4 regions of the Kitasatospora purpeofusca genome follow, and region 2 is predicted to be linked to each of the others. Evidence: riboswitches for the same ligand, from Rfam matches in the RefSeq annotation. Region 2 holds a riboswitch; each other region holds the start of a gene.

Region 1 (7,391 bases), 430 kb from region 2:
CCGGGCGGTGCCCCGGGTGGAGCGCGGTGAGTGCGTCAACGTGGGCGTGCTGCTGTACTGCCGGCAGAGCGCCCACCTGGCCGCCAGGACCCATCTGGACCAGGCGCGGCTGCTGGCGCTGGACCCGGTGGCCGACGTGTCCGGGGTGCGGCGGGCGCTGCAGGGCATCGAGGCGGTCTGCGAGGGCGGACCGCAGGCCGGTCCGGCGGCCTCGGACAACCCGGGGCAGCGGTTCCGCTGGCTGACCGCCCCGCGCAGCGCGGTGGTGCAGCCGGGGCCGGTGCACACCGGGCTGACCTCGGACCCGGAGACCGAGCTGCGCCGGCTGTTCGACCAGCTGGTGCTCTGAGGACCCGGGCGGTCGGGCCTTCGGTACGGGTGCGGCGGTTGACTGCCGGATCTTTGCCGTGATCAAAGCTTGAGATACTGAAGCACTCGGTCGTAGGCTGACCTCATGGGTTCGACAGCGACCACGACCGTACCGACCAACGCCGAGCTGATGGAGGCGCTGGCCGCCGTCGGTGCCGCGTACTTCCAGGACTTCGCGGCCGCCGCCGCCAGGCACGGTCTCTCCTCCTCGCAGGCCAAGGCGCTCGGCGCCGTCCAGGAGCCGGTGCCGATGCGCGCGCTGGCCGGGCGGCTCGGCTGCGACGCCTCCAACGTGACCGGGATCGTCGACCGGCTGGAGGCCCTGGGCCTGGCCCGCCGGGAAGCCTCGGCGGGGGACCGGCGGGTCAAGATCGTGGTCATCAGCGAGCAGGGCCGGGAGATCCTGTCGCTGGTCCGCGGTGAGATGAGCCGCACCCACCAGTCCTTCGAGACCCTCAGCGAGGAGCAGCGGAGCGCGCTGCACTCGATCTGCCTCCAGGTGCTGCCGGTGCTCAGCGGCCGGCAGTAGGGCGGAGCAGGGCGGGGTGCCGTCCGGGTACGGGCCGGGTGCAGGGCGGGGTGCCCTCCGGGTACGGGCCGGGTGCCGTCCGGGTACGAGGCCGCTCCCGGGCTGTCCGCGGGCTGCTCCCGTCGCCCGCGGATCGCGGGGGCCGGTCCGGCGCGGGTCGGGCTGACCTCGGCTGTTAGGCTTGCGAAGCGTGAGCGCGAAGCCCCAGATCCCCAATGTCCTGGCCTCCCGGTACGCCTCGGCGACCCTGGCCCAGCTGTGGTCCCCCGAGCACAAGGTGGTCCTCGAGCGCCACCTGTGGCTCGCCGTCCTGAAGGCCCAGCAGGACCTCGGCGTCGAGGTGCCCGCCACCGCCGTCGCCGACTACGAGCGCGTGATCGACCAGGTCGATCTCGCCTCCATCGCCGCCCGTGAGCGGATCACCCGGCACGACGTGAAGGCCCGGATCGAGGAGTTCAGCGACCTCGCCGGCCACGAGCAGATCCACAAGGGCATGACCTCCCGGGACCTGACCGAGAACGTCGAGCAGCTGCAGATCCGGCAGTCCCTGGAGCACGTGCGCGACCGCACGGTCGCCGTGCTGGTCCGCCTGGGCCGGCTCTCCGCCGAGCACGCCGAGCTGGTCATGGCCGGCCGCTCGCACAACGTGGCCGCGCAGGCCACCACCCTCGGCAAGCGCTTCGCGTCGATCACGGACGAGCTGCTGGTCGCCTTCCGCCGACTGGAGGAGCTGATCGCCCGCTACCCGCTGCGCGGGATCAAGGGCCCGGTCGGCACCGCGCAGGACATGCTGGACCTGCTCGGCGGCGACACCGAGAAGCTCGCCGAGCTGGAGCGCCGGGTCGCCGGCCACCTCGGCTTCGACAACGTGCTGATCAGCGTGGGCCAGGTCTACCCGCGCTCGCTGGACTTCGAGGTGCTGACCGCCCTCGTCCAGCTGGCCGCCGCGCCGTCCAGCCTGGCCAAGACCATCCGCCTGATGGCCGGCCACGAGCTCGTGACCGAGGGCTTCAAGGAGGGCCAGGTCGGCTCCTCGGCGATGCCGCACAAGATGAACACCCGCTCCTGCGAGCGCGTCAACGGCCTCGCCGTGATCCTGCGCGGCTACGCGTCGATGACCGGCGAGCTGGCCGGCGACCAGTGGAACGAGGGCGACGTCTCCTGCTCGGTGGTCCGCCGGGTCGCGCTGCCGGACGCCTTCTTCGCCTTCGACGGCCTGCTGGAGACCTTCCTGACCGTTCTCGACGAGTTCGGCGCCTTCCCGGCCGTGGTCGAGGCCGAGCTGGACCGCTACCTGCCGTTCCTGGCCACCACCAAGGTGCTGATGGGCGCGGTGCGCGCGGGCGTCGGCCGGGAGACCGGGCACGAGGTCATCAAGGAGCACGCCGTCGCCTCCGCGCTCGCGATGCGGGCCGGGGCCCGGGAGAACGAGCTGCTGGACCGGCTGGCGAACGACGACCGGATCCCGCTGGACCGGGCCGGGCTGGACGCGCTGCTGGCCGACCGGCTGTCCTTCACCGGTGCGGCCGGCGCCCAGGTCGCCGAGGTCGTCCGCCAGGTCGAGGCCGTCGCGGCCGCGTACCCGGAGGCCGCCAAGTACGCGCCGGGCGACATCCTCTGACGGTTGTCCGACCCCGGTCACCGGGCCCCGCCACCGTTCGGGTGGCGGGGCCCGCGGTGCGTCCGGGGCCCTCTTCCGCCGGGAGGCTCAGCCCCGTTCCGGGGCCGGGTGGCCCGGGTCGAGGGGCGGGGCGTTGGTGCCGCAGGCGTAGCGGCAGTCCGGTTCGGCCACCGGGTGGTGGTCCTCCGGGGCCAGGACGTTGCCGTGCACGGCGACCAGGGCCGTGAGTCCGCCCGCCACGAGCAGTCCGGCGCAGATCAACATCGCGGTGCGGAAGGCGGAGTCGACCGCCGACGGCACCTGGTAGGCGTCTCCGCTCAGACCCGCCAGCGCGGGCAGTGCGGCGACCGCCAGCAGACCGGCCGCCCGGGCCGCGGCGTTGTTGACCCCGCTCGCGATGCCCGCGTGCCGTACCTCGACCGCCGCCAGCACGGTCGCGGTCAGCGGAGCGACCAGCAGCACCATCCCGCTCCCCATCACCGCGACGGCCGGCAGTACGTCCGTCCAGTAGGAGGCGTCGGGACCGATCCGCAGCATCAGCAGCACGCCCACCGCGCACAGCAGCGGGCCGACGGTGAGCGGCAGCCTCGGGCCGATCCGCTTGCCCAGCCGGCCCGCCCGGGCGGAGAGCGCCAGCATGATCACGGTGATCGGCACCAGGGCCAGTCCGGAGACCAGCGGGGAGAAGCCGGAGACGATCTGCAGCTGGACGACCAGGAGGAAGAAGACCCCGCTGAACGCCGCGTACACGGCGAGGGTGACCAGGTTGACGGCGGTGAACAGCCGTGAGGAGAACAGGCCCAGCGGCAGCATCGGCTCCGGGGTGCGGCGCTCGACCACGATGAAGGCGGCGCCGAGCAGGAGGCCGGCCGCGCCGGTGACCCAGACCGTGGCGGAGAGGCCGCTCCCGGCGGCCGTCAGCGCATAGGTGACGGAGCCGAGCGCGAGCGCGGCCAGTACCGCGCCGAGCACGTCGAAGCGCCCGGTCGAGCTCTCGTCCCGGCTCTCCGGGACGTGCCGGGCGGCCACCGCGATCACCATCGCGGCCAGCGGCAGGTTCAGCAGGAAGATCCAGCGCCAGCCCGGGCCGTCCACCAGCCAGCCGCCGAGGAACGGGCCGACCGCCGCCGACACCCCGCCGAGGCCGGACCAGAGGCCGACCGCCGCTGAGCGGTCGTCCGGATGGAACACCGCCTGGAGCATCGCCAGCGAGCCCGGGGTGAGCAGCGCCCCGCCGATGCCCTGCACGGCGCGGGCCGCGATCAGCACCTCGATGGTCGGCGCGGCGGCGCAGGCGGCGGACGCGGCGGCGAACCAGACCACGCCCAGCAGGAAGATCCGGCGCCGCCCGTACCGGTCGCCGAGCGCGCCGCCGAGCAGGATCAGGCCCGCCAGGGTGAGCAGATAGGCGTTGAGCGTCCATTGCAGGGCGGCGAGCTGGGCGCCGAGATCGGTGCCGATCCGGGGCAGTGCGACGTTCACGACGGTCCCGTCGAGCATCGCCATGCTGGAGCCGAGCACCGTCGCCAGAAGTACCCAGCGTCCCTGCGCGGTGCCCAACCGCAGGGTGCCGGCATCGGTGGTGGTCACGGCCCATGGTGGGGCTCCCGGGGCCGACGTGACAAGGGTCACCGGGGGTGTGTCGGGGATGTCCGTTCCGTGAGTGATCGTGTGCGGACTGATGACGACATCGGCGGAGGGTGGTGGATCACGTGCGCGCAGTGAATGGATTGTGTGCGTACTGTGCACGTCTCTCATGCGGAGCGTCACGGTGTTCCGGACTTTGGTCCCGGGTCCCGGAGATCGACATTGCTTCACCCGAACGGATGGGTTTTAGTTCAGCGACCGCCCGGCGTCAGCCCGGGTGGCCACCGGGTGGAACGCCTAGTCCTGCCGCTGCCCGGTGGTTCGCAACGAACTCTGTACGGCAGGAGCGGGGGACCCACAGGTAAGTCGCCGGAACCGAATTGACGGTCCGGCTTGGGGTGAAGCCGCATTTCTCTGCGGCCGGGCAACTCCAGCCCGAACCCGACAGCTCACCTCGCAGGCGTCGGAGAGGACATTTCCATGCCCGCACAGGCTCGTCGTATCGCCATGCCCCGCGCCGTCCGCATCGGCATCGCCACCGCCGTCACCGGCGCCGCCTTCGCCCTCCCGCTGGTGACCACCGTCACCGCCCAGGCGCACGAGGCCCCGGCCGCCGGCCACACGCAGCAGACCAGCACCTGGACCGGCGCCACCAGCGTCGACGCCGCGCCGGCCGCTGCTGCCGAGACCGCTCCGGCCGCTCCTGCCGCCGAGGCCGCTCCGGTCGACTACAAGGTCGTCGGCGGGGACACCCTGTCGAAGATCGCCGACGCGAAGAACGTCGAGGGTGGCTGGAAGGCGCTGTTCGAGCACAACCGCTCGGTCATCGGTGCCAACCCGAACCTCATCTACCCGGGTCAGCAGCTCGCGCTCGGCGCCAAGGCCGCCGAGGCCGCCAAGCCGGCCGCTCCGGCCGAGGCTGCCAAGCCGGCCGCCCCCGCCGCCAAGGCGCAGGCCTCGCAGGACTCGGTGAAGCCGGCCGCTCCGGCCGCGAAGCCGGCGGCCCCGGCTGCCAAGCCCGCCGTCAAGCCCGCTGCCCAGCCCGCCGTTCAGGCCGTCGTCGCCCCGGTCGCGAAGCCGGCCACCGCGGCTCCGGTCGCCGCCACCTCCGGCTTCTTCGCCCCGCTGGCCAACCCGAAGCTCGGCACCGCCTACGGCGTGGCCGGCTCGATGTGGGCCTCCGGCCACCACACCGGCGCCGACTTCGTCGCTGCCACCGGCACCCCGCTGCGCGCGGTCGCGTCCGGCACCGTGGTGAAGGCCGGCAACGGCGGCGCCTACGGCAACGAGGTCGAGATCAAGCTCGCCGACGGCAAGTACGCCGAGTACGCGCACCTGTCCTCGATCGGCGTGTCCATCGGCCAGACCGTCACCGCCGGCCAGCAGATCGGCCTCTCCGGTGCGACCGGCAACGTGACCGGCCCGCACCTGCACTTCGAGATCCGCACGGGCTCGGAGTACGGCTCGGACATCGACCCGATCGCCTACCTGCGGGCGCACGGCGTCGCGATCTGACCCTCGGTCGGATCAACTGCCACCGCTGGGTGCGGGGCGAAACGACCTCCCGGAATGGTCATGTCGGGTGACCGCTGGACCGGGTGGACGCCGCACCTGAGTGGATCGACGGGCGCGGGACACGCCCGTCCTGCCGGCCGGCCCGGCCCGCGAGAGAGATCTCGTGGGCCGGGCCGGCCGTCGTCGTGCCGGGGGAGTGGAGGGCTGATCGGGGGTCAGGGGTGCTTGGGAGAAGGCCGGTTCGGCTGCCGGTGGTGCGGGGCCGGTGGGTCAGGACCGGGGCTTCAGGACCGGTGGGCGGCCGGCTCCTGCTCGGCGGCGGACAGCAGTTGGTGCACCCGGTGGCCGAACTCGTCGGCGTCACGGGCCGGTTCGAGGAAGACCAGGCGGACGTCGCGGTGACCGTGCGGCTGGTCCAGTCGGAGCACCAGGCCGTACCGGTCGAGCGCGAGCGGACGGATCTCGGGGCGGTCGGCGAGCAGCTCCGGGTCGAGCAGTCGGGTGAGCACGGCGAGCGCGTCGGGGTGGTCGTCGGCGAGGTGGGTGAGCAGGCCGGCCTCGTAGCGGGCCAGCGGGTCGGGGGCGGCCGCCGCGAGGTCGGCGCCGGTGATCGCGGTGGTGCCGTACGGGGTCGAGAGCACGGCGTGCGCGACGTCCAGGCGGAGGTGCACGCTGAGGCCGTCGTCCGCGAGGTGGGCCAGGTGGAGCCGGCCGGCCAGGGTGAGACGCCCGCGGACCCGGTCCCGGACGGCCACGGGGGCGATGTCGGTGAGGTCGAGCACGACGGCGAGGCCGTCCTGCTCGCGGGCGGTGGCGGAGGTGACCGGGGAGTCGAGCGGCGCGCGCAGCCGGAGCCGGGAGCCGTGCACCGAGACAGGGGTGGAGAGTTCGTGCTGCTCGCCGCCGGCGCGGAGGACCACCGAGGAGGTGGCGGTCAGCAGGCTGCCGATCCGTTCGGCGGCGGTGGGCTCGGGAATCTCGGCATCGTGCTGCGGGTGCGGGCTCATGGGATCGGGACCTCCGGCGGACGAGCTGACCTTGTAGTTAGGTGAGCCTAACCTAATGAATCGGGGGGATGAGGGCAAGGTGCCGGCACGGCGGGTGTCGGTGGGGCGGGGCGGAGTGGCGTCGGGGTGGGGTCGGAGTGGCGTCGGGGTGGGGTCGGAGTGGGGTGGCGCGGAAGCGCGCGAAGGGCCCCGACTCGGCTTAGGTTCTAGGAGTCGTTGCAACACCCCAGTTCAGGGGATGCATTGGACTTCGAGATCCGTGAGGACCGGACAGCCCAGGGGCCTGTGAGGCTGAGCCGGGAGCGGGAGGCATACTCCCGGCTCATGGAGCAGGGTCACACCAACGTGCAGGCGTGCCGGATCATCGGCATCGACAGCAGGACCGGCCGCAAGTGGCGCGACGGCCGCAGCGCGGACCGCCGGCAGAAGGCGGCTCCACCGATCAACGCGGTGGTGCCGCCTTCCGGTCCGTCCAGGTACCTGACCGAGGACGAACGCATCCACATCGCCGACCGCCTGCGGGAGAAGGCCACGATCCGGGCGATCGCCGCGGAGCTGGGCCGCAGCCCGTCCACGGTCAGCCGGGAGACGCGCCGCAACGGGCATCTCGGCAGCGGTGCCTACCGGCCGCACGCGGCCCAGGCCCGTGCCGACGCCCGCCGGCCCCGCCCCAGCCCCGCAAGATCCTCTCGAACCCGGAACTGCGCTCGGCGGTGCAGGAGTTGCTGGACGAGAAGTGGAGCCCGGAGCAGATATGCCAGGC
Region 2 (7,391 bases):
TGGTCGCGGCCACCGGGCTCCACCAGGCGGTCCACTACGATCCGGCGGAACTCGACCGGCGGTACGAGGGCCTGGCGGGCTTCTTCACCGCCGAGCTGACCACCGGACTGCGGGGCGCTCCCGAGGGCGTGCGCGCCGGACTGATCAAAGTGGCGGGCGGCTACCACGGCCTCGACCCGCACACCCGCCGGGTGATGGCGGCGGCCGCCGAGGCGCACCACGCCACCGGCGCGCCGATCGCCGTGCACCACGAGCTCGGCACCGCCGCACCCGATGTCCTCGACCTGCTCTGCGAACGGCACGGCGTCCCGCCGGAGCGGGTGGTCCTGGGGCACCTCAACCGCTTCCCGGACCTCCGGCTGCACCGCGAACTCGCCGCCCGCGGCGCCTTCGTGGCGCTGGACGGCCCCTCGCGGGCCAACCACGCGACCGACCACCACCTCTTCGACACGGTGGCGGCCCTGGTCGAGGCCGGGTACGGCGACCGACTGCTCCTCGGCGGCGACACCACCACCCGCACCGCCCGTTCCGCTCCCGGGCCCACGCACCTGCTCACCGCCCTCGCGCCGCGGCTGGCCCGGGCGTTCGGCCCCGAGGTCCCGCACGGCATCCTCACCGCCAACCCGGCCCGGGCGTTCGCGGTGGAGTGGCGGGGCTGAGCCCCACCGCTCCACCGCGCGGGCACGGAGCCCGCCGGCGTCACATGTGGGTGCCGCCGTCGATCCGCAGCTCGGTCCCGGTGACGAAGGCGCCGTCGTCCGAGGCGAGCATGGCGATCACACCGGCGACCGTCTCCGGCCCGGCGAAGCCCTGCCCGAGCGCGGGCGAGAGCTTGGCGAGCAGGCTGAAGTCCGCGTCCGCCGGCAGGCCCGGGTTGTTGGTCATGCCGCTGTCGATGCTGCCCGGCGCGACGCACACCGCCCGCAGCCCCTGCTTGGCGTACTCGGCGGCGATCGCGTGGGTGAACGACTGGACGCCGCCCTTGGTCGCGGCGTAGGCGGCCATGTAGGGGTGGGCGAAGGCGGCGGAGGTGGAGCTGAAGTTCACCACCACACCCCGGCCGCCGGCGAGCAGCGCGGGCAGCGACTCCCTGGTCATCAGGAAGGTGCCGGTCAGGTTGACCGCGACGATCCGGTTCCAGAAGTCCAGGCCGGTTTCGTGGGTGTGGGCGGAGCGCAGGATGCCGGCCGCGTTGACCAGGACGTCCAGTCCGCCGAGCGCGGCGACCGCCCCGGCCACGACGGCCCGTACGGCGGCCTCGTCCGACACGTCCAGCACCGCCGTGGTGAGGCGGTCGGCGGTGCCGTCGGCGGTGGCGCGGTCCAGGGTGGACCTCAGGCCCTCCTCGCTGACGTCGACGGCGACGACCCGGCCGCCCTCGGCGAGGATCCGGTGCACGGTGGCCCGGCCGATGCCCGAGCCGCCGCCGGTGATCAGGACGTTCCGTCCGTCGAAGCGCTCCATGGTGGTTCTCCGTTCCGTTCGTGGTCTCTCGACCTCGCTGACACGGTACGCCCGAATGGCATGTCGTGCCAAAAAGGCTCGACATGCCGCATCGACATGAGATGCCAAGGATCCCTTCGTCCGCGTACGCTGAGCCCGTGACCGGACGTCCGACCCTGAACCAGCGCCGCCGCGAGAGCACCCGGCTGGAGATCGCCCAGGCCGCCGCCGAGCTGTTCGCCGCCCGCGGGGCCGAAGCGACCACCGCCGAGGAGATCGCCACCGCCTCGGGCATCTCGCTGCGCACCTTCTACCGCTACTTCTCGGAGAAGGAGGACGCCGTCGCCCCGCTGCTCGCGGCCGGCGGCGAACGCTGGGTGCGGCTGTTCACGGAGAGCGCCTCCGACCTGCCGGTCCGCGAGGCGCTGGAGCGTTCGGCGGCGGAGTCCCTGAGCCCGTCCGACGCGCCCGCCGCCGAGGCCCTGCGCTGGACCCGCGACCTGCTGCGCGACCCCCGGCTGGCCACGGTCTGGCAGCGGGTGCACGCCGACTCGGAGGAGCGGCTGCGGGCCGCGATCGCCGACCGCTGCCCGCCCGGCACCGACGTGCTGGAGATCCGGCTCGCCGCTGCCGCCGCGACTGCCGCGATCCGGGTCGCGCTGGAGCAGTGGGCGCGCTCCGGCGCCCCGGCCACCGGCCCCGGTTCGCCGCGCGAACTCGGTGCCCGCTGCATGCGCGAACTCACCGCCGGCCTCGACCTGTGGACCCGCGTCAACTGACGCCGCCTCCGTCACCCGCCCCGCCGCGGCGGCCGCAGCGGGCGCGGCAAAGGGCCGGAAGCACACCCCCACGGCCCGCTTCTCCTCCTCAAGACCGATGGCGTCACCGCTGGTCGGCGGGGGCGGCGGGTACTTCGGAGCGGCTACGCTGGGTGGTCGCGCCTCGGCGACGGTGCCCCGCGTGGACGGGGGAACCGGGGCGGCCCTCCCGGGTGTCCTTCCCCCGGGGGCGGGGGAGTACGAGGCGTGGGAGCAAACACGACATGGGTCTGACGAGCCACAAGGTGCTGGCACTGACCGTTCTGATCGCCGTCGCGGCGATGGTCGGGACGGTCTGGCTGTGGCCGAGACTGTCGAAGCGGAACTGGAAGGCCGTCCTCGGCCGGATCGGCGCCCTGCTCGCCACCCAGCTGGCCGTGCTCGCCGCGCTCGGCCTGGTCGCCAACAACTACTTCGCGTTCTACAGCAGCTGGGACGACCTGCTGGGCACCGGGGACAGCGGACCGGTGGTCATCCACAACAAGGTGGACGCCTCCGGCCGGCTGCGCGTCGAGACCATCGGCCACGCCGAGGTGCAGGGCGGCGGGGCGCTCGGCCGCGACCGCGACAAGTCCGGCGAGATCCGCGAGGTCCGCATCGACGGCGCCACCACCCGGCTCTCCACCGAGGGGTACGTCTACCTGCCGCCGCAGTACTTCCAGCCCGAGTACGAGCAGAAGCAGTTCCCGGTCCTGGTCGTCAGCACCGGCTTCCCCGGCATCGCCAAGAACCTCGTCACCCGCCTCAACTACCCGGGCGCGGCGCTGAAGCTGCTTCAGGAGGGGCGGATGCAGCCGACCGTGCTGGTGCTGGTGACCCCCTCGCCGGCGCTGCCCCGGGACACCGAGTGCGAGGACATCCCGGGTGCCGCGCAGTCCGAGACGTACTTCACCAAGGACGTGCCCTCGGCGGTCCAGGCGACCTACCGGGTCTCGGCCGACCCGCGGGCCTGGGCGTTCATGGGCAACTCCACCGGCGGCTACTGCGCGCTCAAGCTGGCGATGCGCCACCCCGAGGTGTTCCCGACGGCCGTCTCGCTGTCCGGCTACTACCAGGCGGCCGACGACCCGAGCACCGGTGACCTCTTCGGCGGCAGCGAACGGCGCCGCGACGAGGCCGACCTGATGTGGCGTCTCAAGAACCTGCCGCAGCCCCCGGTCTCCGTGCTGCTGGCCGGAACCCGGGAGGGCGACGGCAACTACCGGCGCGAGACCGAGGCGTTCGTGGCCGCCGCGCACGGCCCGATGAAGGTCTCCTACAGCATGCTGGAGACCGGCGGCCACAACTTCGAGACCTGGAGCAAGCTGCTCCCGTCCTCACTGGAGTGGATCTCCCAGCACCTGACCGTCCCGGCCGCGAGCCCGTCGGCCTGACCGCCCGGCCGCCGGCCCGACCGGCACGGACAGGTGTCCGCGCGGGCAGGCGCTCAGGCCACCTGCTCCAGGGTGCCGGTGTGCAGCTCGCCGACCCGGCCGCCCTCGCCCTCGTACGTCCAGAACGCGCGGACCGTCATCCGGGTCAGGTCCATGACGTGGCTCACGGTGATGCCGCTCACCTCGGTCCAGCTGACGAAGTAGAGCTGCGGTCCGACCTCGGCGACGTGCAGGGAGACGTCCTCCCACTGGCCCGCCGACTCGCCGAGGCCCTCCCAGCGCAGCCGCTTGCCGTCGGCCGAGTACGCGTTGCGGAACGCCGCGCCGTTGTCGACCCGGAACAGGAAGGTACGGCCGGCGAAGGCGGGCGGGGACGCGGTCATGGCGGGGCGGGTCTCCTCGTCTCTGGACAAGCTGTCGTGGTGCTCGCTGCGACCCGGACGGTTCCGGGCGCGGATGGATCTCCAACCTATCCGACCACCCCGCCTCCGTGGCGCACTTTCCCCGCCGGACCCGCCACTGCGGCCACCACGGCCACCTGGAACGGCCGCCCGGGGGTCCGGGGCGGCGGTGTGAGCTGCGCGACAACCACCCCCGGAAGGTTGTCCGTGCGCGGACGGCCTGCCTAGCCTGCAGGGGCTTCCGCCACAGCGGAGCCCCGCCGTCGGGACGCCGAGTCCCGTCCACCCGCCGGCCGGCAATCGAGTACCACAGCGGACGGGAGCGGGGGACCCAGGTCAGTGCCCGGCCGCGCGCTCAACGCGTGCGAGTCGTGGCTAGGGGTGAAGCCGCTCTCCGGACGGCCGGGCAACCTCGCGCCCGAACCCGACAGCTCACCTCGTAGGCGTCGCAGAGGACCCTGCCATGCCCACTGCCTCCCCGCAGCCCGCGCCGAACCGGCGCGCCCTCGGCCGCCACCCCGCGCCCCGCCACGCCCGTCCCTCCCACCGGGGCCGCACCGCCGCCCTCGCCGCCACCGGGGCGCTCGCCGTCACCGGTGCCGGACTGCTCGGCCTTCCGGCCGTGACCGGTGCCCAGGCCGCCGCCCTGCCGACCGTCACCCAGGACAAGCTCGCCCCGGCCGCCATGGTCGCGGGCAAGGCGTCCGCCGCCTCGCTGACCCTGCACTCCTCGTCCTGCTTCACCGCGAAGACCGTCGGCGTCGGCATCCGCGACGCCGCCGGGCGCAACCTCGACTTCCCCGGCAGCAAGAGCAACGTCCAGGTCTGCCCGTCCGGCCTGACGGTCACCACCGGCTCCCGCACCCTGGCGGCCGGGACGTACACCCAGTTCGGCTTCTGGCAGGACAGCAGCGGCGGCTGGCACAACCTGCCCTCCCGCCAGCTCGTCGTCCCCGCCACCACCACCCCGACGCCGACCCCCACACCCACACCCACACCCACACCCACACCCACCCCGACCCCGACGCCCACGCCCACCACCCCCGCCACGGGTGCCCCGGTAGCGGGCAAGAAGCTGACCTGGTCCGACGACTTCGACAGCCTCGCCCTCGGCTCCCGCTGGACCGCCGACCGGAGCAGCTCCTACCACTACGGCGACCACAACCCGAACGACAACAAGCTCGACTGGCTGAACAAGAACAACGTCGCCGTCTCCGGCGGCGTCGCCACCTTCACCGCCCGGCCGAGCGCGCACACCCTGGAGAACGGCAAGCAGGCCTGGGACACCGGGCTGCTCACCACCGAGTACTCCAGCGAGGGCTTCAAGGTGAAGGTCGGGGACTACATCGAGACCCGGGTCAAGCTCCCGGCCGGCACCGGTGCCTGGCCGGCGCTGTGGACGTGGAACAGCACCAGCGGCACCCACGGGGAGATCGACTCCTTCGAGTACCACAGCGACAACCCGAACCTGCTGGAGCTGACCAACCACATCAACCCGGGCCACCTGTACGTCACCGACGCCAAGGCGATCGCCCACGACCAGTGGGTCACCGTCGGCACTCACTACGGGGCCACCTCGGTCGACTGGTACATCAACGGCACCAAGGTGTTCTCCGACGGCAAGGGCGTCGGGGCCGGCTGGACCGCGTACCCGATCCTCAACCTGTCCCTGAGCGCGGGGAACTACCACCCCGCGCCCTCGGGCACCACGCCGATCACCTTCGCGGCGGACTACGTCCGGGTCTACCGCTAGCAACGCCCACCGGTCCGGGGCCGACGGTCAGACGATCGGCCTCGGACCGGTGGACTCGACGACCTCGATCGTGAACGGCTGCCGGTTGTTGCTCTCGACCCGGTCGTCGTCGCCGCGCACCGCGACGTAGCCGCCCGCCAGCGTGCCGAGGGGGACGTCGGGGGAGAGCCGGAGCGGGATCAGCGCCGTCGCGCTGCGGAACTTCGGCAGACCGGCCGGGAAGGTGCAGCGCACCCGGTGGCCGTTCTGGAACTCGTAGCAGTTCTCCGGGAAGAACGGCCCCTCGGCCGTCACCCCCGCCGGCAGGGTGATCACGACGGTGAACGGCGAGGCGGTCCGGTCCGGGCCGAGGTTGCCGACGAAGGCGTGCAGGACGGTGGTGCCGCCGGGTGCGGCCGGGTCCGGGTCGATCCGGACCACGTAGAGGTCGGAGTCCGAGGGCGCGGCCGCCACCGCCGGGTCGGCCGTCGTGCCCGGGGCAGCCTCCCCGGACACGGGCGCCTTGTCGTCCGGCGGACAGACCGCCCCGGCGGCCTGCCCGGCGGCCAGCACCGCCACCACGCACCCCGTCACCAACGACCTGCCGAGAAGCTTCCGAACGGAACCGCTGCGGGTCATCGCCGCTCACCCAACCCTTCGTGTCCGGCGCCCCGCGCCGTCGCGGGCCGCGTCCGGACCAGCGTCGCCGACGGGTCTCCGGGGCCGGGGCGACCCGCCCTCGGACGGCCCGAAGGGTGGCTCGAACGGGTGAACGCCCGGGCGTGTCGCCCGCACTGAACGTGCGTCAGGGGGCCAGGACCTGGCCCAGCCGGGCCGCGATCCCGTGCATCACCGGCACCAGTGAGGCGGTGCCGGCCTGCTCCTCCAGCGCCCTGATCCGGGCCTCCGGCCCGGAGACGGACAGCGCCGTCGGCGTCGGCGCGCCGGGGACGGCGAGGGCGATGCACCGCACCCCGATCTCCTGCTCCTGGTCGTCGACCACATAGCCGCGCTCGCGCGCCTCGGCGAGCTGCGCCATCAGCTCCTGCGGGTCGGTGACGGTGTGCGGGGTGTGCGCGGGCAGCGGGTTGGGGCCGAGGACGGCGCGCGCCTCCTCCTCGGGCAGCTGCGCCAGCAGCGCCTTGCCGACGCCGGTGCAGTGCGGCTGCACCCGGCGGCCCACCTCGGTGAACATCCGCATCGAGCGCCGCGACTGCACCTGCCCGACGTAGACCACCTCGCCGCCCTCCAGCACCGCCAGGTTGGCGGTCTCGCCGGTGGCCTCCATGAGTTCGGCCAGGTAGGGGCGGGCCCAGTTGCCGAGCAGTCGCCCGGCGGTCTCGCCGAGCCGGATCAGCCGGGGGCCGAGGGTGTAGCGGCGGGCGGTGTCCTGGCGGACATAGCCCTGCTGCGCGAGGGTACGAACCAGGCGATGGATGGTCGGCATCGGCAGTCCGGAGGAGGTGGAGAGCTCGCTGAGCGTCGCCACGCCGCCGGAGTCGGCGAGTGCCTCCAGCAGTTGGAAGGCCCGTTCGACCGACTGCACTCCGCCGCCGGTGCGCTCCGGTGCCGTCGGGGCGGGGGCCTTCGGGGCACCGCCCCCGCCGCTCGCGGCGCTCCCGCT
Region 3 (7,391 bases), 1.9 Mb from region 2:
TTGGCCGCGATCACGGCCTCGTGGTCCTGCGCCTTGGCCCGGTTGCGGAGCACCCGCCCGCCGGCCGCCTCGACCTCAGCCGGGGACACGCACGGGCCCTTGGCCCACCAGTCCTCCAGCATCCCGATCGCCTCGTCGCCCAGCGGGTTGACGCCCTCGCCGGCCGCCAGCGAGTGGCCGACCAGCACGTGCAGGCACTTGACCCGGTCCGGCATGCCGCCGGCGCTCGGGAAGCCCTCCAGCACCTCGATGGCGTCCCGGCGGGCGATGTAGTCCTCGTGCGCCTTCCGGTAGTCCGAGGCCAGCTCCGGGTCCTCGGCGAGCCGGGCGCTCTGCTCCTTCATCACGCCGTCCGCCTCGAGGGTGCCGATCAGCGAGGCGGCCTTGGGGCAGGTCAGGTAGTACAGCGTCGGGAACGGCGTGCCGTCCGGCAGTCGGGGGGCCGTCTCCACGACGTCCGGGTTGCCGCACGGGCAGCGGTGAGCGACGCCGCGCAGACCGCGCGGGACCCGGCCGAGCTGCGCGGCGATGGCCGCGACGTCCTGGTCGGAGACGGTGGGGTGGTTCTCAGTGGTCATGGGAGGGGCTGTCTCCAGCGGGGACGGGGGCGGGTGGTGAGGAAGGGGCGGGCTGCGCCGGGGCAGCGGGGGTCGCGGGAGCGGCGGCAGCGGCGTCCACGGAGTCCCAGACACTGGCGTACCAGGGTCTGGCGGCCTTGACCGCCCCGGCGGCCGGGCCCTGCGCGGGCGGCGGCGCGCCCAACGAGGACTTCGCCTGGTCCTGGGCGGCCGGGTCCACCGCGATGTACGGGGTCTCCCCCGGCATCGCGTAGTGCAGCCGGCTCCTGGCCTGCGCCTTGACGTACTCCGGGTCCTGCCAGCGGGCCTTCTCCCGGCGCAGTTGCTCGACCTGCTGCCGGGCGTGCTCGGCACGGGCCCGCTGCGCCGTGATCTCGGAGCGCTGCGAGATGAACTGCCGGGTCGGGTAGGCCAGGATCGCCACCAGCGAGCAGAGCACGAGGACCAGGACGGTCGCCCGGCTCGTGAACCGAGGCCGGGCCGCCAAGCCCGGGATCCTCCAGCCTGCCATCTCCGGTGTCCCCTCCTGGTCGCGACGGTGCCCCGCCGTCCACCCTACGGGGTGAACGGCGGGGCACCGGTCAGGCGTGCGCCACTCGGGCGGCCGGGCGGGTCAGCCCTCGTGCTTGAACCGCGGGAAGGCGCCGCGGCCGGCGTACTCGGCGGCGTCGTCGAGGATCTCCTCGATGCGCAGCAGCTGGTTGTACTTGGCGACGCGCTCGGAGCGGGCCGGGGCACCGGTCTTGATCTGGCCGCAGTTGGTGGCGACGGCCAGGTCGGCGATGGTGACGTCCTCGGTCTCGCCGGAGCGATGGGACATCATGCAGCGGTAGCCGTTGCGCTGGGCCAGCTCGACGGCGTCCAGGGTCTCGGTCAGCGAACCGATCTGGTTGACCTTCACCAGCAGCGCATTGGCGGTGCCGGTCTCGATGCCGCGGGCCAGGCGGGCCGGGTTGGTGACGAACAGGTCGTCGCCGACCAGCTGGACCTTGTCGCCCAGCTTCTCGGTCATGGCCTTCCAGCCGTCCCAGTCCGACTCGTCCAGCGGGTCCTCGATCGAGACCAGCGGGTAGGCGGCGACCAGGCCGGCGTAGTACTCGATGAGCTCGGCGGAGGTCAGGCCCTTGCCCTCGAACTGGTAGGCGTCGTCCTCGTAGAACTCGGAGGCGGCGACGTCCAGGGCCAGCGCGATGTCCTTGCCCGGCACGTAGCCGGCCTTCTGGATGGCCTCGACGATGAGGTCGAGGGCCTCGCGGTTGGAGTCCAGGTTCGGGGCGAAGCCGCCCTCGTCGCCCAGGCCGGTGGAGAGGCCGCGCTCCTTCAGCACGCCCTTGAGCGTGTGGTAGACCTCGACGCCCCAGCGGACGGCCTCGGAGAAGGACTCCGCGCCGATCGGAGCGATCATGAACTCCTGGATGTCGACGTTGGAGTCCGCGTGCGAGCCGCCGTTGAGGATGTTCATCATCGGGACCGGCAGGACGTGCGCGTTCGGGCCGCCCAGGTAGCGGAACAGCGGCAGGTCGCTGGCCTCGGAGGCGGCGTGCGCGACGGCCAGCGAGACGCCCAGGATGGCGTTGGCGCCGAGCGAGGACTTGTCCGGGGTGGCGTCCAGGTCGAGCATGGCCTGGTCGATCAGGCGCTGCTCGGTGGCGTCGTAGCCGACCAGCTCCGGGCCGATCTGCTCGATGACGGCCAGGACGGCCTTCTCCACGCCCTTGCCGAAGTAGCGGTTCTTGTCGCCGTCGCGGAGCTCCAGGGCCTCGAAGGCACCGGTGGAGGCACCCGACGGGACAGCGGCACGGCCGGTGCTGCCGTCGTCGAGGCCGACCTCGACCTCGACCGTGGGGTTGCCGCGCGAGTCGAGAATCTCACGGGCTACGACGACATCGATGGACGGCACGAGGCATCTCCTAGCGGAAGCAGGTACCGGCTGACGGTGGGGTGCCGTCGGCCGGACGATTGCGGAGTCGTTACGACCAGAGCCTAACCGCACCGGCTGTCCGGGCCACGTCGACCTCGGCTCCGTCTCAGCGTGTGGCCGTGCTACCCACCGGTAGTTCACCTGGTTGCCCGGCCTCGGACGCCCCGGGGCGGACCGAGGGGGCGGAACGAGGGGGCGGAACGGGCGGGACAGGCCGGAGCCGACGCGCCTGCCCGCCCGGCCGCCTGTCCACCTGTCCGGTGACGGGCAGGCAGGCGGGCAGGCGGGCAGGCAGGCGGGCAGGCGGTGGGACGAGCCGGGTGGGCGCGAGCGTCAGCCGAGGGCGAGGACCTGGCCGGGGACGATCAGGTCCGGGTCGCCGCCGACGGTGCCGCGGTTGCCGTCGTACAGGGCCTGCCAACCGCCCTGGACACCCTTCGCGGTCGCGATCCCGGCGAGCGTGTCGCCGTCGCGGACGGTGTAGCCCTGGCCGGCCTGCGCCTGCGGGGCCTGCCGCGTCTGCTGCGCCTGCTGCTGGACCTGCGGCGCCGGCTGGGCGGCGTGCTTCGGCGCGTACTGCTGGGTCTGCGGAGCCTGCTGGGCCTGCGACTTGGGGGCGGCGTGCTTCGGCGCGGCCTTCGGGGCCTGCTGCTCGATCTGCGCCTGCGGGGCCTGCGGCTTCGGGGCGGCCGGGGCGGCGTCCGTCGAGGTGTCGACCGCCGCCGGGGCACCGCCCTTGCTCAGACCCGCCTTCTTGGAGCACACCGGCCAGGCGCCCGGGCCCTGCGAGGCCAGCACCTTCTCGGCGACGGTGATCTGCGCCGCCTTCGAGGCCTGGTTGGCCTGCGGCGCGTAGGAGGTGCCGCCGAACGCCTTCCAGGTACTGGAGGTGAACTGCAGGCCGCCGTAGAAGCCGTTGCCGGTGTTGATGCCCCAGTTGCCGCCGCTCTCGCACTGGGCGACCGCGTCCCAGGTCGAGGCCGGGGCGGCCGAGGCGCCGGTGGCGGTGAGGATGGGCATCGCCAGTCCGACGCCGGCGACACCGGCGACGGCGATGGCCTTCTCGGTCTGGGTGCGGCGACGATGACGGCCGGTTCCGACGAACAGCATGAGGAAGTCCCTCTCCGTACGCCTGCGAGGTGAGCTGTCGGGTTCGGACCGGGAGGTGGCCCGGCCGCGCGGAGGCGGCTTCACCCCAAGCCGTGGGGACGGCGCAAAGACCTGGTTCCCCCGCCCCTGCCCAGGGTTCTGGTCGGTTTCCGGTGACGCGGCGGGCAGGACTCGGCGTTCCGCGCACGGGACCCGCTTCCGCGGGCTCCCCGGAGAGTAGACAGATCTTCAGAGCAATCACAAGCTCATATCGCCGCTATCACACGGAAATCACGTCAGGTGATGGATTGCCTACCAACCGAAGAGGTATGTCCGGGTTGATGGAGATTCACGCCGGTCCGATTCGAGCCGTGGAGACTCCGCGTCAGCGTGTCGTGAGTCCCCCTCAGTGAACTGCCGAGGGGTCGGCGGAGGTTGTCACCGATGTCGCTTCCGGCGCGAATTCCACCGGAAGTTCACGAAGTCCGCGCATGATCAGACCACCGCGCCAGCGCAGTTCCTCCGGATCTGCGGCGAGCCGGAGGTCCGGCAGCCGGGACAGCAGGGTGGTCAGCGCGGCCCGCCCCTCCAGGCGCGCCAGCGGGGCGCCGATGCAGTAGTGGATGCCGTGCCCGAAGCCCAGGTGCGGGTTGTCCGCCCGGGCCAGGTCGAGGGTGTTCTCGTCCGCGAACCGCGCCGGGTCCCGGTCCGCCGCCGCGAGCACCACCAGCACCGGGTCGCCGACCGGGATCCCCACCCCGCCGATGGTCAGCGGACTCGTCGCGAACCGCCAGGTGGCCATCTCCACCGGACCGTCGTAGCGGAGGAGTTCCTCGATCCCGGTCTCCAGCAGCGCGCTCTCGCCGCGCCCGATCGACTCCTGGAGCAGGGCCCGCTGCCCCGGGTTGCGCAGCAGCGCGTAGACGCCGTTGCCGATCAGGTTCACCGTCGTCTCGAAGCCCGCGAAGAGCAGGATGAAGGCCATCGCCGCGGCCTCGTTCTCGCTGAGGTGCTCCCCGTGGTCGCTGGCCCGGATCAGCCCCGAGATCAGGTCGTCCCCGGGGTCCGCGCGCTTGCGGTGGATCAGCTCCGCGAGGTAGGCCCGCATCCGCTTCACCGCCCGCCCCACACCTCCGCGTTGCCCACCGCCGTGCCGGATCATCATCCCGGCCCAGTCCCGGAAGTCGTCCTGGTCCTCGGCCGGCACCCCGAGCAGGTCGCAGATCGCGTAGATGGGGAGCGGGAAGGCGAACTCGTGGATGAGGTCGGCCGATCCGCGCGCCGCGAAGCCGTCGATCAGCCGGTCGGTCAGCTGCTGCACCCGGGGCTCGAAGGCGGCCACCCGGCGCGGGGTGAAGGCCTTCGACACCAGGCGGCGCAGCCGGGTGTGGTCCGGCGGGTCGATGTTCAGCAGGTGCGTCATCAGGTCGGCCTGGCGCTCGCCCGGGATGCCGACCCGGCCGGTGCGGTGGGCCTGCTCGCTGTGGTGCGCCGGGTTCTTGGAGAGCCGGCTGTCCGCGAGCGCCTGGCGGGCGTCCGCGTACCGGGTGACCAGCCAGGCGTCCACCCCGCTGGGCAGGGTGGTCCGGTGCACCGGCCGGTGCTCGCGCAGCCACGCGTACGCCGGGTACGGGTCGGCGGCGAACTCCCAGGTGAACAGGGGCGGACGGTCGGGAGCGGGCTGAGCTGGCATGGGTCGACGGTATCCCGGGCGCGCCCCCGGCACCGCACCGTGGGCGCCGCCGTTCCCGCAGCCGGTCCCGCCGCCGTTCGCACCGCCGTCCCCGGGCCCGCCGATCGCTCCGGTCATCGTTCCGGTGACGGTGGGCCGAAGCAGGCGTGAGTCTGGTCACCTGAGGGGTAATTGCTGTTGCGGAGGATCAGGTCGTGCCTACGATCCTCCGCAAGATGTCCGTGGGCGCCGGTGCGGAGCCGCCCACAGGGAGGAGCAGGGCCATGCGGGTCACCGGTGCGGTCATCGTGATCGCGGTACTCGACGGCGGGTCGGGGGCGGGCCTCGCCCGCCGCTTCACCGCGGCGGGAGCCGCCGGGATGCTGATCGCCGACCAGCGGAGCGGGGTCGCCGAGGACCTCGCCACCGAACTCGACCGGCCGGGCTGCCCGGTCGTCGGGGTGTGCGGCGACGTCCGCCGCCCCAGCGATGTCGCCGCGCTGGTCGACACCGCCGAGAAGCACCTGGGCCCGATCGACCTCTTCTGCGTGGCCGGGCCGGACGGCGAGCGGATCGTCTCCCTCTCCGACCTGCCCGACCACCTCGACCTGGAGCGGCTCGCCGAACTCGTCGCACTGGTCGGCGAGGCGATCGGCGAGGTCGTCCCGCCGCAGCGGCGTCCGGTGCAGGGCGTCGCCGCGGCCTGAGGCCCCCGGGGCGGACGGGGCTGCCCGGGCCGCCCCGCCGGTCGGGCTGCCCGCTTACTCGGCGGGCTTCAGGCCCTCGGCGGCGCGCACCGCGTCGCGGTACCCCCGTGCCGCCGCCCGCAGTGCGGCGTCCACATCGAGCCCGGCGTCGTGCGCGCGCTGAGCCACCGCGAGCAGCAGGCGGCCGGCGGACTCCGCCGTGAGCTCGGCGGGCAGTTCGTACGGCTCGTCCGGCACGCCCGCGAACCCGGACCGGCGCACCCGCGACACCAGCTTCGCCGCGTAGGCCAGCGCGGGCAGCCCGGCCGGGACGCCGTCCAGCACCGACTCGCGGTCCGACTTCTCTGCCGCCTTGAGCGTCTCCCAGTTGGCCTCCACCTCGGCCGCGCCGTCCGCCTCGGTGTCCCCGAACACGTGCGGGTGCCGGTACATCAGCTTCTCGACGATGTCGCCCGCCACGTCGTCGATCGAGAACGCCCCGGTGGGGTGCTCCTCGGCGATCCGGGAGTGGAAGAAGACCTGGAGCAGCACGTCGCCGAGCTCCTCGCGGAGGGTGTCGCGGTCCCCCTCCTCGATCGCTTCGACCAGCTCGAAGGCCTCCTCGACCAGGTACTTCACCAGGCTGGCGTGGGTCTGCTCGGCGTCCCACGGGCAGCCGCCGGGCGAGCGGAGGCGGTCCATCACGGACACCAGGTCCAGCAGCCGGGAGCCCGGCAGGTCGTACGAGCCCGGCAGCACCTCGATCTCCGGCACCTCGCCGGCGCGCTCGACCGCGAGCCGGGCCAGCGCGTCGGTCAGGCCCGGGTCGCCGTCCGGGCCGCCCAGCCAGACCGTCGTCCCGTCCCCGGCTCCGGCTCCGTTCCTGTCCCCGGCCGCGCCGTCCGCCGCGGCCCCGGTCAGCAGCCGGGCCAGGGCGGGGGCGGAGCCCGGCGCCACGAGTTCCACCTCGACACCCGCCTGCCGCAGGGCGGGCAGCTGCGGGTGACCGGCGTCGCCGGCCAGCACCCGCCCGGCCGAGCGCAGGGCCTCCCAGGCCGGCCAGGACAGCAGACCGGGGGCCACCCGGTGGGTCGTGATGAGGAGGATCAGCTTCGCGCCCGGAGGATTCGTCGTCACCCCTCGAACCTACCCGTCCGTCCGACGGCCCCGCCGCCGGGTTTCCGTGCCACCGGCGCGGGCGAGGGGCCGGGCCGGCGACCGGCCCCGGCCGACGGTCTCAGCCGGCGGTCTCAGCCGGCGGGCCGGGAGCGAACGGCCGGGGCGAGGGCGGCGCGGTCCGGGTCCCAGGTGCCGTAGCGGGGGTTCACCCGCAGGTGGAGCGCGGTGGCCGTGGCGGCCAGGATCCGGCGGACGGCGGCGTCGCCCGCCGGGGTGTCGGCGTCCGCCCCGGCGGTCGCGGCGAGCCGGCGGATCCCCAGCTCGCG
Region 4 (7,391 bases), 4.6 Mb from region 2:
GCCGGAGGGAGCGGCGGCCGACGGGGCGTCGGCCGAGGCGCTGGACCGGCCGCTGCCGGAGGGCGTGCGCCGACGGGTGGTCGGCCTGGCCTCCGACGCGCTCGGCGGTCTGCCGCTCGGCGAACTGCCCCAGTCGCTGCGCCAGTACGCCAAGTTCACCCCCGCCCGCCGGGCCAAGTACGCGGCGACCGCGCTGGCTGCGGCGCTGGAGGCGGAGCCGGCCTTCCGGGTGCGGATAGCGGAGCGGCTGCGGCTGGGCCAGCCGGACCTGGTCAGAGCCCTGGAGGCGGGCACCGTGCCGGGCGCCGCCGACCCGATGGACGTGGCCGCGGCGGCCTATCTGGTGCGCTCCGCCGGGTGGAGCCGGCTGGTGGCCGAGGCCGGCGAGGAGGCCGAGCGGGCCGGTACCGAGGGCGCGGTCGCCGAGGCGACCCGGCTGGTCGAGAAGCTGCAGGCCGAGCTGGCCGAGCTGCGGACCACGGCCCGGTCCGACCTGGAGCGGCAGCGGGCCGAGTCGGAGGACGTCCGCAAGGAGGCGGAGTCGCTGCGCCGGCGGCTGCGTTCGCTGGAGAGCGACACCCGCCGGGCGCAGGCGGAGACCCGGAAGGTCGCCGCCGAGCTGGAGGCGGTCAGGGCGCAGGCGGCGGTCGAGCGCGGCGCGGCGGAGACCGAGGCGCGGCGGCTGCGGCACCGGGTCACGGAGCTGGAGAACTCCGCCGAGCAGGGGCGGCGCTCCGCCCGCGAGGGGCGCGGTGTCGAGGACATGCGGCTGCGGCTGCTGCTGGACACCGTGCTGCAGTCGGCCCAGGGCCTCCAGCGGGAGCTGGCGCTGCCGATCTCCCAGATCCGTCCGGCGGACCTGGTGGAGGCGGTGGTGCCGGGCGCGGCCTCGCCGCACGACGTGGCGCGGCGCGGGCTGGCCGAGGACGATCCGGCGCTGCTTGACCAGCTGCTGGCGATCCCGCAGGTCCATCTGGTGGTGGACGGCTACAACGTCACCAAGACGGGCTATCCGACGCTGCCGCTGGAGCAGCAGCGGATCCGGCTGCTGGGCGGACTGGCGATGCTGGCGCAGCGTACCCAGGCGGAGGTCACCTGTGTGTTCGACGGCCAGGACCTCGACGTGCCGGTGATCATGGCGCCGCCGCGCGGGGTGCGGGTGCGGTTCAGCCGGACCGGCGAGACGGCGGACGAGCTGATCCGCCGACTGGTCCGGGCGGAGCCGCAGGGCCGCCCGGTGGTGGTGGTCTCGGCGGACAAGGAGGTGGCGGACGGCGTGCGGAAGGCGGGCGCGCGCCCCGTCGCCTCGGTGCTGCTGCTGAACCGGCTGGCCCGTCCGTAACTCCAGGATGCCGCGCACCGACGGTCATGACGGCTGGTCAGCGCCGGGATTGCGGTCTTGTGCGGGTTTCGTGAAGTCCGGGTGCGGGCGGCAGGTTCAGGTAATCGTGGGAGTGGCGCGAAACGTGGATCTTCACTAGGGTCTGGCGTCAAACCTATTTTCCGGATTCTCACCCCAACGGGTGAGGCCATTGGAAGAAGGAGCCGGTCCTTTTGGCCTCCCACCGCCGTCCCAAGCAGCCGAGCCGCGCGCGGGTCTCCGTGCTCACCGCGGCCGCTGCGACCGCGGTCGCTCTCTCCGCCCAGGTCGCCGCCCACGCAGCGCCGAGCCCGTCCCCGAAGAAGGACGACGTCAAGGCGCAGATCGACCAGCTGAACGAGGAGGCCGAGCAGGCCACCGAGAAGTTCAACGGCGCCAAGGAGCGGGCCGACCAGCTGCGCAAGCAGGCGGACCAGCTCCAGGACCAGGTCGCCCGCGGCCAGGAGCAGATGGCCCAGCTTCAGGCGGGGCTGGCCGAGGTGGCGGGCGAGCAGTACCGCACCGGCGGCATCGACCCGTCCGTGCAGCTGATGCTCACCTCCGACCCGTCCGGGTACCTGGACAAGGCCTCCAGCGTGCAGCAGGCCAGCTCCAGCCAGGCCGAGGCGCTCAAGGGCCTGCAGGACCAGCAGCGCCGGCTGGACCAGCAGAAGGTCGAGGCGGCCGCCGTGCTGGCCTCGCTGGACACCACGACCAAGGACCTGAACCAGTCCAAGGCCGAGGTCGCCAAGAAGCTCAAGGACGCCCAGGACCTGCTGAACTCGCTCAGCGCCGCCGACCGCGCGGCCGTGAAGGCGGCGCAGCAGCAGTCCGACCGCGCCTCGCGCGGCAGCGAGCGCACCGATCCGGGCAGCCTGCCGCAGGCCAGTGGCATGGCCGGTGCCGCGGTCGGCAACGCGATGGGCAAGCAGGGCTCGCCGTACGTCTGGGGCGCCACGGGTCCGAGCACCTTCGACTGCTCCGGCCTGATGGTCTGGGCGTACGGGAAGGCCGGCGTCTCGCTGCCGCGGACCTCGCAGGCGCAGGGCAACTACGGCAGCCGGGTCGCGTCCCTGGCCGAGGCCCAGCCGGGCGACCTGATCATCTACCGCCCCGACCGCAGCCACGTCGGGATGTACATCGGCAACGGCATGGTGGTCCACGCGCCGCACACCGGTGACGTGGTGAAGGTGATGAAGGCCGACGCCATGCCGATCAACACGATCCGCCGGGTCTGACGGCCCGCCACGACACCCCCGGGGGCGGTTTTCGGCCCTTGTGATCAGCGCCACCCCCGATCGGGGGTGGCGTTGGGGTTTGGGTGGGGCATTGGGCCGTCCAGGTGGAAATGATCAGCCTGATGTGGGGATGTGATCACACTCGGTCATATTCACAAAGGAACTTGGGTATTCTTCTGACTTTTTTCTGACAAGGATTTGAACGGATCACGGATCTGTTACTAGGGTCGTGCTTCGGACCTCGCACAGTCGATCACCCAGCCTGGGTGGCGGTGGGGTTCGCCGTCGAGTTCGCGAAGCAGCCGGGCGGGGCCTCAGGTGCCCGTCCGAACCGGACCCAGCAGTCGGGGGTCAGCTGTGGAGCGGAGCCGGGGAACCACGTTCCTCCGGGGTGAATCGGCGCCAGGTCGGCCGCTCGCGCGGACGGTGAGGCGTCGTAGGGCACGCTTCCGCCCGAACCCGTCAGCTCACCCGGTAGGCGGATGAGGAAGAAGGAGTCCGCCTTCGTGGCGTCCCATCGTCGTCCCAAGCCCGCCGGCCGCACCCGGGTCTCGATCATGACCGGTCTGGCCGCCGCTGCCGTCGCCCTCTCCGCGCAGTCCGGCGCCCACGCCGACCCCGCGCCGACCAAGGACCAGGTCAAGGAGCAGGTCGACCAGCTCAACGAGCAGGCCGAGGTCGCGACCGAGAACTACAACGGTGCCCAGGCCAAGCAGCAGGAGCTGCAGAAGCAGGTCGCCGAGCTGCAGGACAAGGTGGCCCGCCAGCAGGCCGTGGTGACGGAGGCCCAGGGCGGCCTCTCCGAGATCGCCGGCGAGCAGTACCGCACCGGCGGCATATCGCAGACCGTCCAGCTGATGCTGTCCGCCAGCCCGGACAACTTCCTCAGCCAGGCCGACGCCCTGAACCAGGCCGGTTCCACCCAGTCCGGCGCGCTGAAGGAGCTCCAGGAGCAGCAGCGCAGGCTCGACCAGGACCGCACCGAGACCCAGACCAAGCTCGGCGAGCTGGAGGCCACCACCCAGCAGCTGAAGACCTCCAAGGACGAGGTCCAGGGCAAGCTGGCGAAGGCCCAGCAGCTGCTCAACACGCTCACCGAGCAGGAGCGCCAGGCGCTCCGCGCGGCCGAGGAGAAGGCCGCCGCCGAGGCCAAGGCGAAGGCGGACGCCGCGAAGGCCGAGGCCGCCAAGGCCGCCAAGGCGAAGGCGGACGCCGAGCGCGCCACCCGTGACACCAACCGCAGCGACCTGAGCGCGCCCGCGTCGGCGCCGGCGGCGTCCGCTCCGGCCGCCGCCGCGGCCAAGCCGGCCGCTCCCGCCGCCAACGGCTCGCGCGCCGCCGCCGCGATCGCCGCCGCCGAGAGCAAGCTCGGCGCCCCGTACGTCTACGGCGCCACCGGCCCGAACTCCTTCGACTGCTCCGGCCTCACCGGCTGGGCGTACGCCCAGGCGGGTGTGTCGCTGCCGCGCACCTCGCAGGCCCAGGCCGGCGCCGGCACCCGGATCGGCTCGGACATCTCCCAGGCCCAGCCCGGCGATCTGGTGATCTTCTACGGCGACCGCCACCACGTCGGCATCTACGTCGGCGGCGGCCAGGTCATCCACGCCCCGAAGCCGGGCGCGTCGGTCCGCTACGAGTCGGCGTCCAACATGCCGGTCAACTCCATCGTGCGCCTCTGACCCCAGGGTCGGCAGACTCCCCGCAGGCCCGGTCTCCCCCGAGGGGAGGCCGGGCCTGCGGCTTTCCCCCGGTCACCGGGAACTCCGGCGGGCGAACCGGTCTGATGTCCGATCAGTGACTGAATATTCGGGTTCGGAGGGGTTTGGAAACGGTTGCCCCGACTCGCTAACGTCTGCCACCGGACGCCCGCTTCGACAGCCGCACGGTCCGGTGCGGCGGCGGGTCCCGGCCCAGGATCGGAGCCGACGTCGAATGACCGCGCACCGCCGTTCCCCGCTGTCAGGTGTCCACACGCTCGCCCGGGCGCTGGTGCTCACCGCGGCGGCCACCACCGTGCTGGGCGTGGCGACCGGCGGCACCGCGCAGGCGGCTCCCGGCGCGCCCGACGCCCCGGCCAACCGCAAGGACGTCAAGGCCCAGGTGGAGCAGCTCTACGACGAGGCCGAGCAGGCCTCGGAGCGGTTCAACGCCGCCCTGGAGGCCCAGCAGCGGCTCCAGCACGAGACCGGCACGCTCCAGCAGCAGATCGCCCTCTCCCAGGACGAGCTGAACCAGTTGCGCGGCGACCTCGCCACCGTGGCCGGGGCGGAGTACCGGGGCGGCGGGATGGCGCAGACCGTCCAGCTGATGCTCTCCACCGACCCGGAGGGCTACCTCTCCCGGGCCCGCACCCTCGACCAGGCCGCCGAGCGGCAGAACGAGACCCTGCACGAGGTGCTGGGCCGTCAGCGGGTGCTCGACCAGCGCCGGGCCGAGGCCTCGGCCAAGCTCTCCGAACTGGAGCAGACCCGCAGGGCGCTGGCCGACGGCAAGCAGCAGATCCAGCAGCGGCTCGCCAAGGCGCAGCGGCTGCTCAACAGTCTCGGCGCCACCGAGCGCGCCCGGCTCACCGCCCAGGACGCCCGCGAGGCCGAGCAGCGCGCCACCCGCGGCACCGACCGGCTCGACCTCGGCACCACCCCGCCCGCCTCCGAGCGCGGCGGCGCCGCGCTGGCCGCCGCGGTGCGGATGATCGGCTCGCCCTACGTCTACGGATCCACCGGGCCCAAGGCGTTCGACTGCTCCGGTCTGATGTACTACAGCTGGCGGCAGGCCGGAGTGACCCTGCCGCGCACCTCGCAGGCCCAGGCGTTCGCCGGGCAGCGGGTCAGCATCTCCGAAGCACGGCCGGGAGACCTGGTGATCTTCTACCGGGACATGCACCACGTCGGGATGTACGCCGGCGGCGGGGTGATCGTGCACGCCCCCTACCCGGGGGCCCGGGTGCGCTACGAGAGCGTCAACGCCATGCCGGTCGCGGGGGTGATCCGGCTCTGAGCCGCCCGGACCCCGCCGGCGGCCGAGGCCCCTCCCGGCGCACCGCCCTGCTGCTCGCGGCCGGCGGCCTCGCCCAGCTGTCGCTTCCCGGCGCCGTCCCCGTGCGGCCCGCCGCGGCGGCCTCGGACGAGTACGCCGAGGTCTCGGCGCTGCTCGCCGAGCGGGCCCGGACGCGGGCGGCGGGGCCGCCCCCGCTGCCGCTGCGCGTCGGCTACCGGAACCTGCTGCTGGGCCCGGTGGACCGGGCCGGGCGGTCCACCGCCACCGCCGAGCTGACCGTCGCGGTGACCGGGTACGACGAGCTGCCGGTGGTGCACCCGCGCCGCTTGACGCTGCTCCGTACCGCCACCGGCCGGCGGATCGAACGCGAGGAGGGGGCCGGCGGGCCGCCGCCGCTGTGGGACCTCGGCACCGTCGGGGCCGCCGCGGGAGCGCGCTGCCTGGTGCTCGGCGTGGACGGCGCGGACGCCGCCGGCCCGGCAGGTCGCGCGGCGGCGGCCGTCGTCGGCGACCGGGCGGTGTCCGCCGTCGAGGCGCTCTGGGGTACTGCCTGGGCGGGCCGGCTGCTGCTCGAACTGCCCGCCACGGGGGAGCAGTTCGCCCGGCTGCTGGCGGACGACCGGCCCGGCTGGTCGGACCTCGCCGCGGTCACCGTCTCGGCGCCCGGCGCGCCCCTGCACGCCCCGGCCGACCGGGTGCTGGTCAACCCCGAGGTGTACGCGCGGCTGAGCGACTTCGGCCGGCAGGTGGTGGTCACCCACGAGGCGGTGCATGTGGCGACCCGGGCCGACACCCGGGCCTGGACCCCGCTCTGGCTCTCCGAGGGGGTCGCCGACTGGACCGGCTACTGCGACTCGGGCCGCTCGGCCCGGCAGATCGCGCCGGAGCTGGCCCGGGACGTCGCGGCCGGACGGCTGCCCGCCGCGCTGCCCTCGGACGCCGCCCTCACGGCCGGCGGGGAGGGCCTGGCGCAGGCCTACGAGCAGTCCTGGCTGGCCTGCGACCTGATCGCCCGCCGGTACGGCCCGGAGCGCCTGGTGGCGCTCTACCGGGCGGTCGGCGCGGCCGCCCCCGGGGCGGACCGGGAGGCGTGGCTGGACGGGCTGCTCCGGGGGCAGCTGGGCCTCGGGCTGGCCGCGTTCACCCGCCTCTGGCTCGCCGAGGTACGGGCCCTGGCGGGCTGAGCCGGGCGGTCCGGGGGCGCGGGGTCAGCGCCGTTCGCTGGGTGCGGCCGAGGGCCGGTCCATGCCGTCCAGCAGGTCCTGCTCGTACGCGATGCCCGGCCGCACCGAGAACGCGACGGCCGGCGCCGGCTCCGGGCGGGCCAGCACCACGGTGGCCGGGACCCGGTCGGTGCGCCGGGTCGAGCGCCAGAGCCGCACGCAGGACAGCACGGTCGCGACCAGCAGCAGCACATTGCGCGCGGTCAGGACGGCGATCGCGCCCGGCCTGCTGGCGACCACGTCGCCGAAGACCAGCGGGAACTCCACCAGGGTCAGCGGGGTCGCGGCCAGGATCAGCAGCGCCACCGGCCGCTGGCTGGTGCCGCGCACGGTCAGGCAGACCGCCGCCGCGCCGACCAGCCAGACCAGGTACTGCGGGCTGATCACCCGGCTGGTCACGGTGAAGATCAGCAGCGCGGCGAGCGCCGCGTCGTACATGGTGGCGGCGTTGCGCCGGCGGGCGGTGAACCGCCAGAGCAGCAGCCAGCCGAAGCCGAGCACGGTCCCGGCCAGCATCACCTTGCTGACCAGCGGGACCCACGGCCCGAGCATCTCGACCGAGCCGTAGTTCAT

The links. Region 2 has a riboswitch for cyclic di-AMP ahead of OG715_RS33670 (glycoside hydrolase family 16 protein). Riboswitches for the same ligand answer to the same signal wherever they lie in the genome.
Region 1: it holds a riboswitch for cyclic di-AMP, as region 2 does, so the genes downstream of both, OG715_RS35460 (M23 family metallopeptidase) here and OG715_RS33670 (glycoside hydrolase family 16 protein) in region 2, are expected to answer to the same signal.
Region 3: it holds a riboswitch for cyclic di-AMP, as region 2 does, so the genes downstream of both, OG715_RS25295 (LysM peptidoglycan-binding domain-containing protein) here and OG715_RS33670 (glycoside hydrolase family 16 protein) in region 2, are expected to answer to the same signal.
Region 4: it holds a riboswitch for cyclic di-AMP, as region 2 does, so the genes downstream of both, OG715_RS13450 (C40 family peptidase) here and OG715_RS33670 (glycoside hydrolase family 16 protein) in region 2, are expected to answer to the same signal.

Annotation. Positions count from the first base shown of each region.
Region 1 covers NZ_CP108561.1:8,120,064-8,127,454, forward strand. Annotated here, with positions in the region: gene OG715_RS35440 (DUF3037 domain-containing protein) at 1-349, shown strand, start outside; gene OG715_RS35445 (MarR family winged helix-turn-helix transcriptional regulator) at 455-898, shown strand; gene purB (adenylosuccinate lyase) at 1,080-2,519, shown strand; gene OG715_RS35455 (MFS transporter) at 2,607-4,109, opposite strand; cyclic di-AMP (ydaO/yuaA leader) riboswitch at 4,419-4,584, shown strand; gene OG715_RS35460 (M23 family metallopeptidase) at 4,587-5,621, shown strand; gene OG715_RS35465 (DUF2470 domain-containing protein) at 5,906-6,628, opposite strand; partial or broken gene OG715_RS35470 (IS30 family transposase) at 6,953-7,391, shown strand, end outside.
Region 2 covers NZ_CP108561.1:7,690,333-7,697,723, forward strand. Annotated here, with positions in the region: gene OG715_RS33645 (phosphotriesterase family protein) at 1-659, shown strand, start outside; gene OG715_RS33650 (SDR family NAD(P)-dependent oxidoreductase) at 700-1,464, opposite strand; gene OG715_RS33655 (TetR/AcrR family transcriptional regulator) at 1,602-2,222, shown strand; gene OG715_RS33660 (alpha/beta hydrolase) at 2,486-3,634, shown strand; gene OG715_RS33665 (MoaF-related domain-containing protein) at 3,688-4,017, opposite strand; cyclic di-AMP (ydaO/yuaA leader) riboswitch at 4,331-4,496, shown strand; gene OG715_RS33670 (glycoside hydrolase family 16 protein) at 4,499-5,788, shown strand; gene OG715_RS33675 (hypothetical protein) at 5,816-6,406, opposite strand; gene OG715_RS33680 (IclR family transcriptional regulator) at 6,573-7,313, opposite strand.
Region 3 covers NZ_CP108561.1:5,744,688-5,752,078, reverse strand. Annotated here, with positions in the region: gene OG715_RS25310 (DUF501 domain-containing protein) at 1-578, opposite strand, end outside; gene OG715_RS25305 (FtsB family cell division protein) at 568-1,065, opposite strand; gene eno (phosphopyruvate hydratase) at 1,192-2,478, opposite strand; gene OG715_RS25295 (LysM peptidoglycan-binding domain-containing protein) at 2,833-3,609, opposite strand; cyclic di-AMP (ydaO/yuaA leader) riboswitch at 3,615-3,763, opposite strand; gene OG715_RS25290 (cytochrome P450 family protein) at 3,995-5,281, opposite strand; gene OG715_RS25285 (SDR family NAD(P)-dependent oxidoreductase) at 5,545-5,967, shown strand; gene OG715_RS25280 (MazG family protein) at 6,022-7,083, opposite strand; gene OG715_RS25275 (hypothetical protein) at 7,197-7,391, opposite strand, start outside.
Region 4 covers NZ_CP108561.1:3,111,511-3,118,901, reverse strand. Annotated here, with positions in the region: gene OG715_RS13460 (NYN domain-containing protein) at 41-1,342, shown strand; gene OG715_RS13455 (C40 family peptidase) at 1,555-2,598, shown strand; cyclic di-AMP (ydaO/yuaA leader) riboswitch at 2,938-3,094, shown strand; gene OG715_RS13450 (C40 family peptidase) at 3,105-4,277, shown strand; gene OG715_RS13445 (C40 family peptidase) at 4,531-5,595, shown strand; gene OG715_RS13440 (hypothetical protein) at 5,697-6,779, shown strand; gene OG715_RS13435 (glycosyltransferase family 87 protein) at 6,804-7,391, opposite strand, start outside.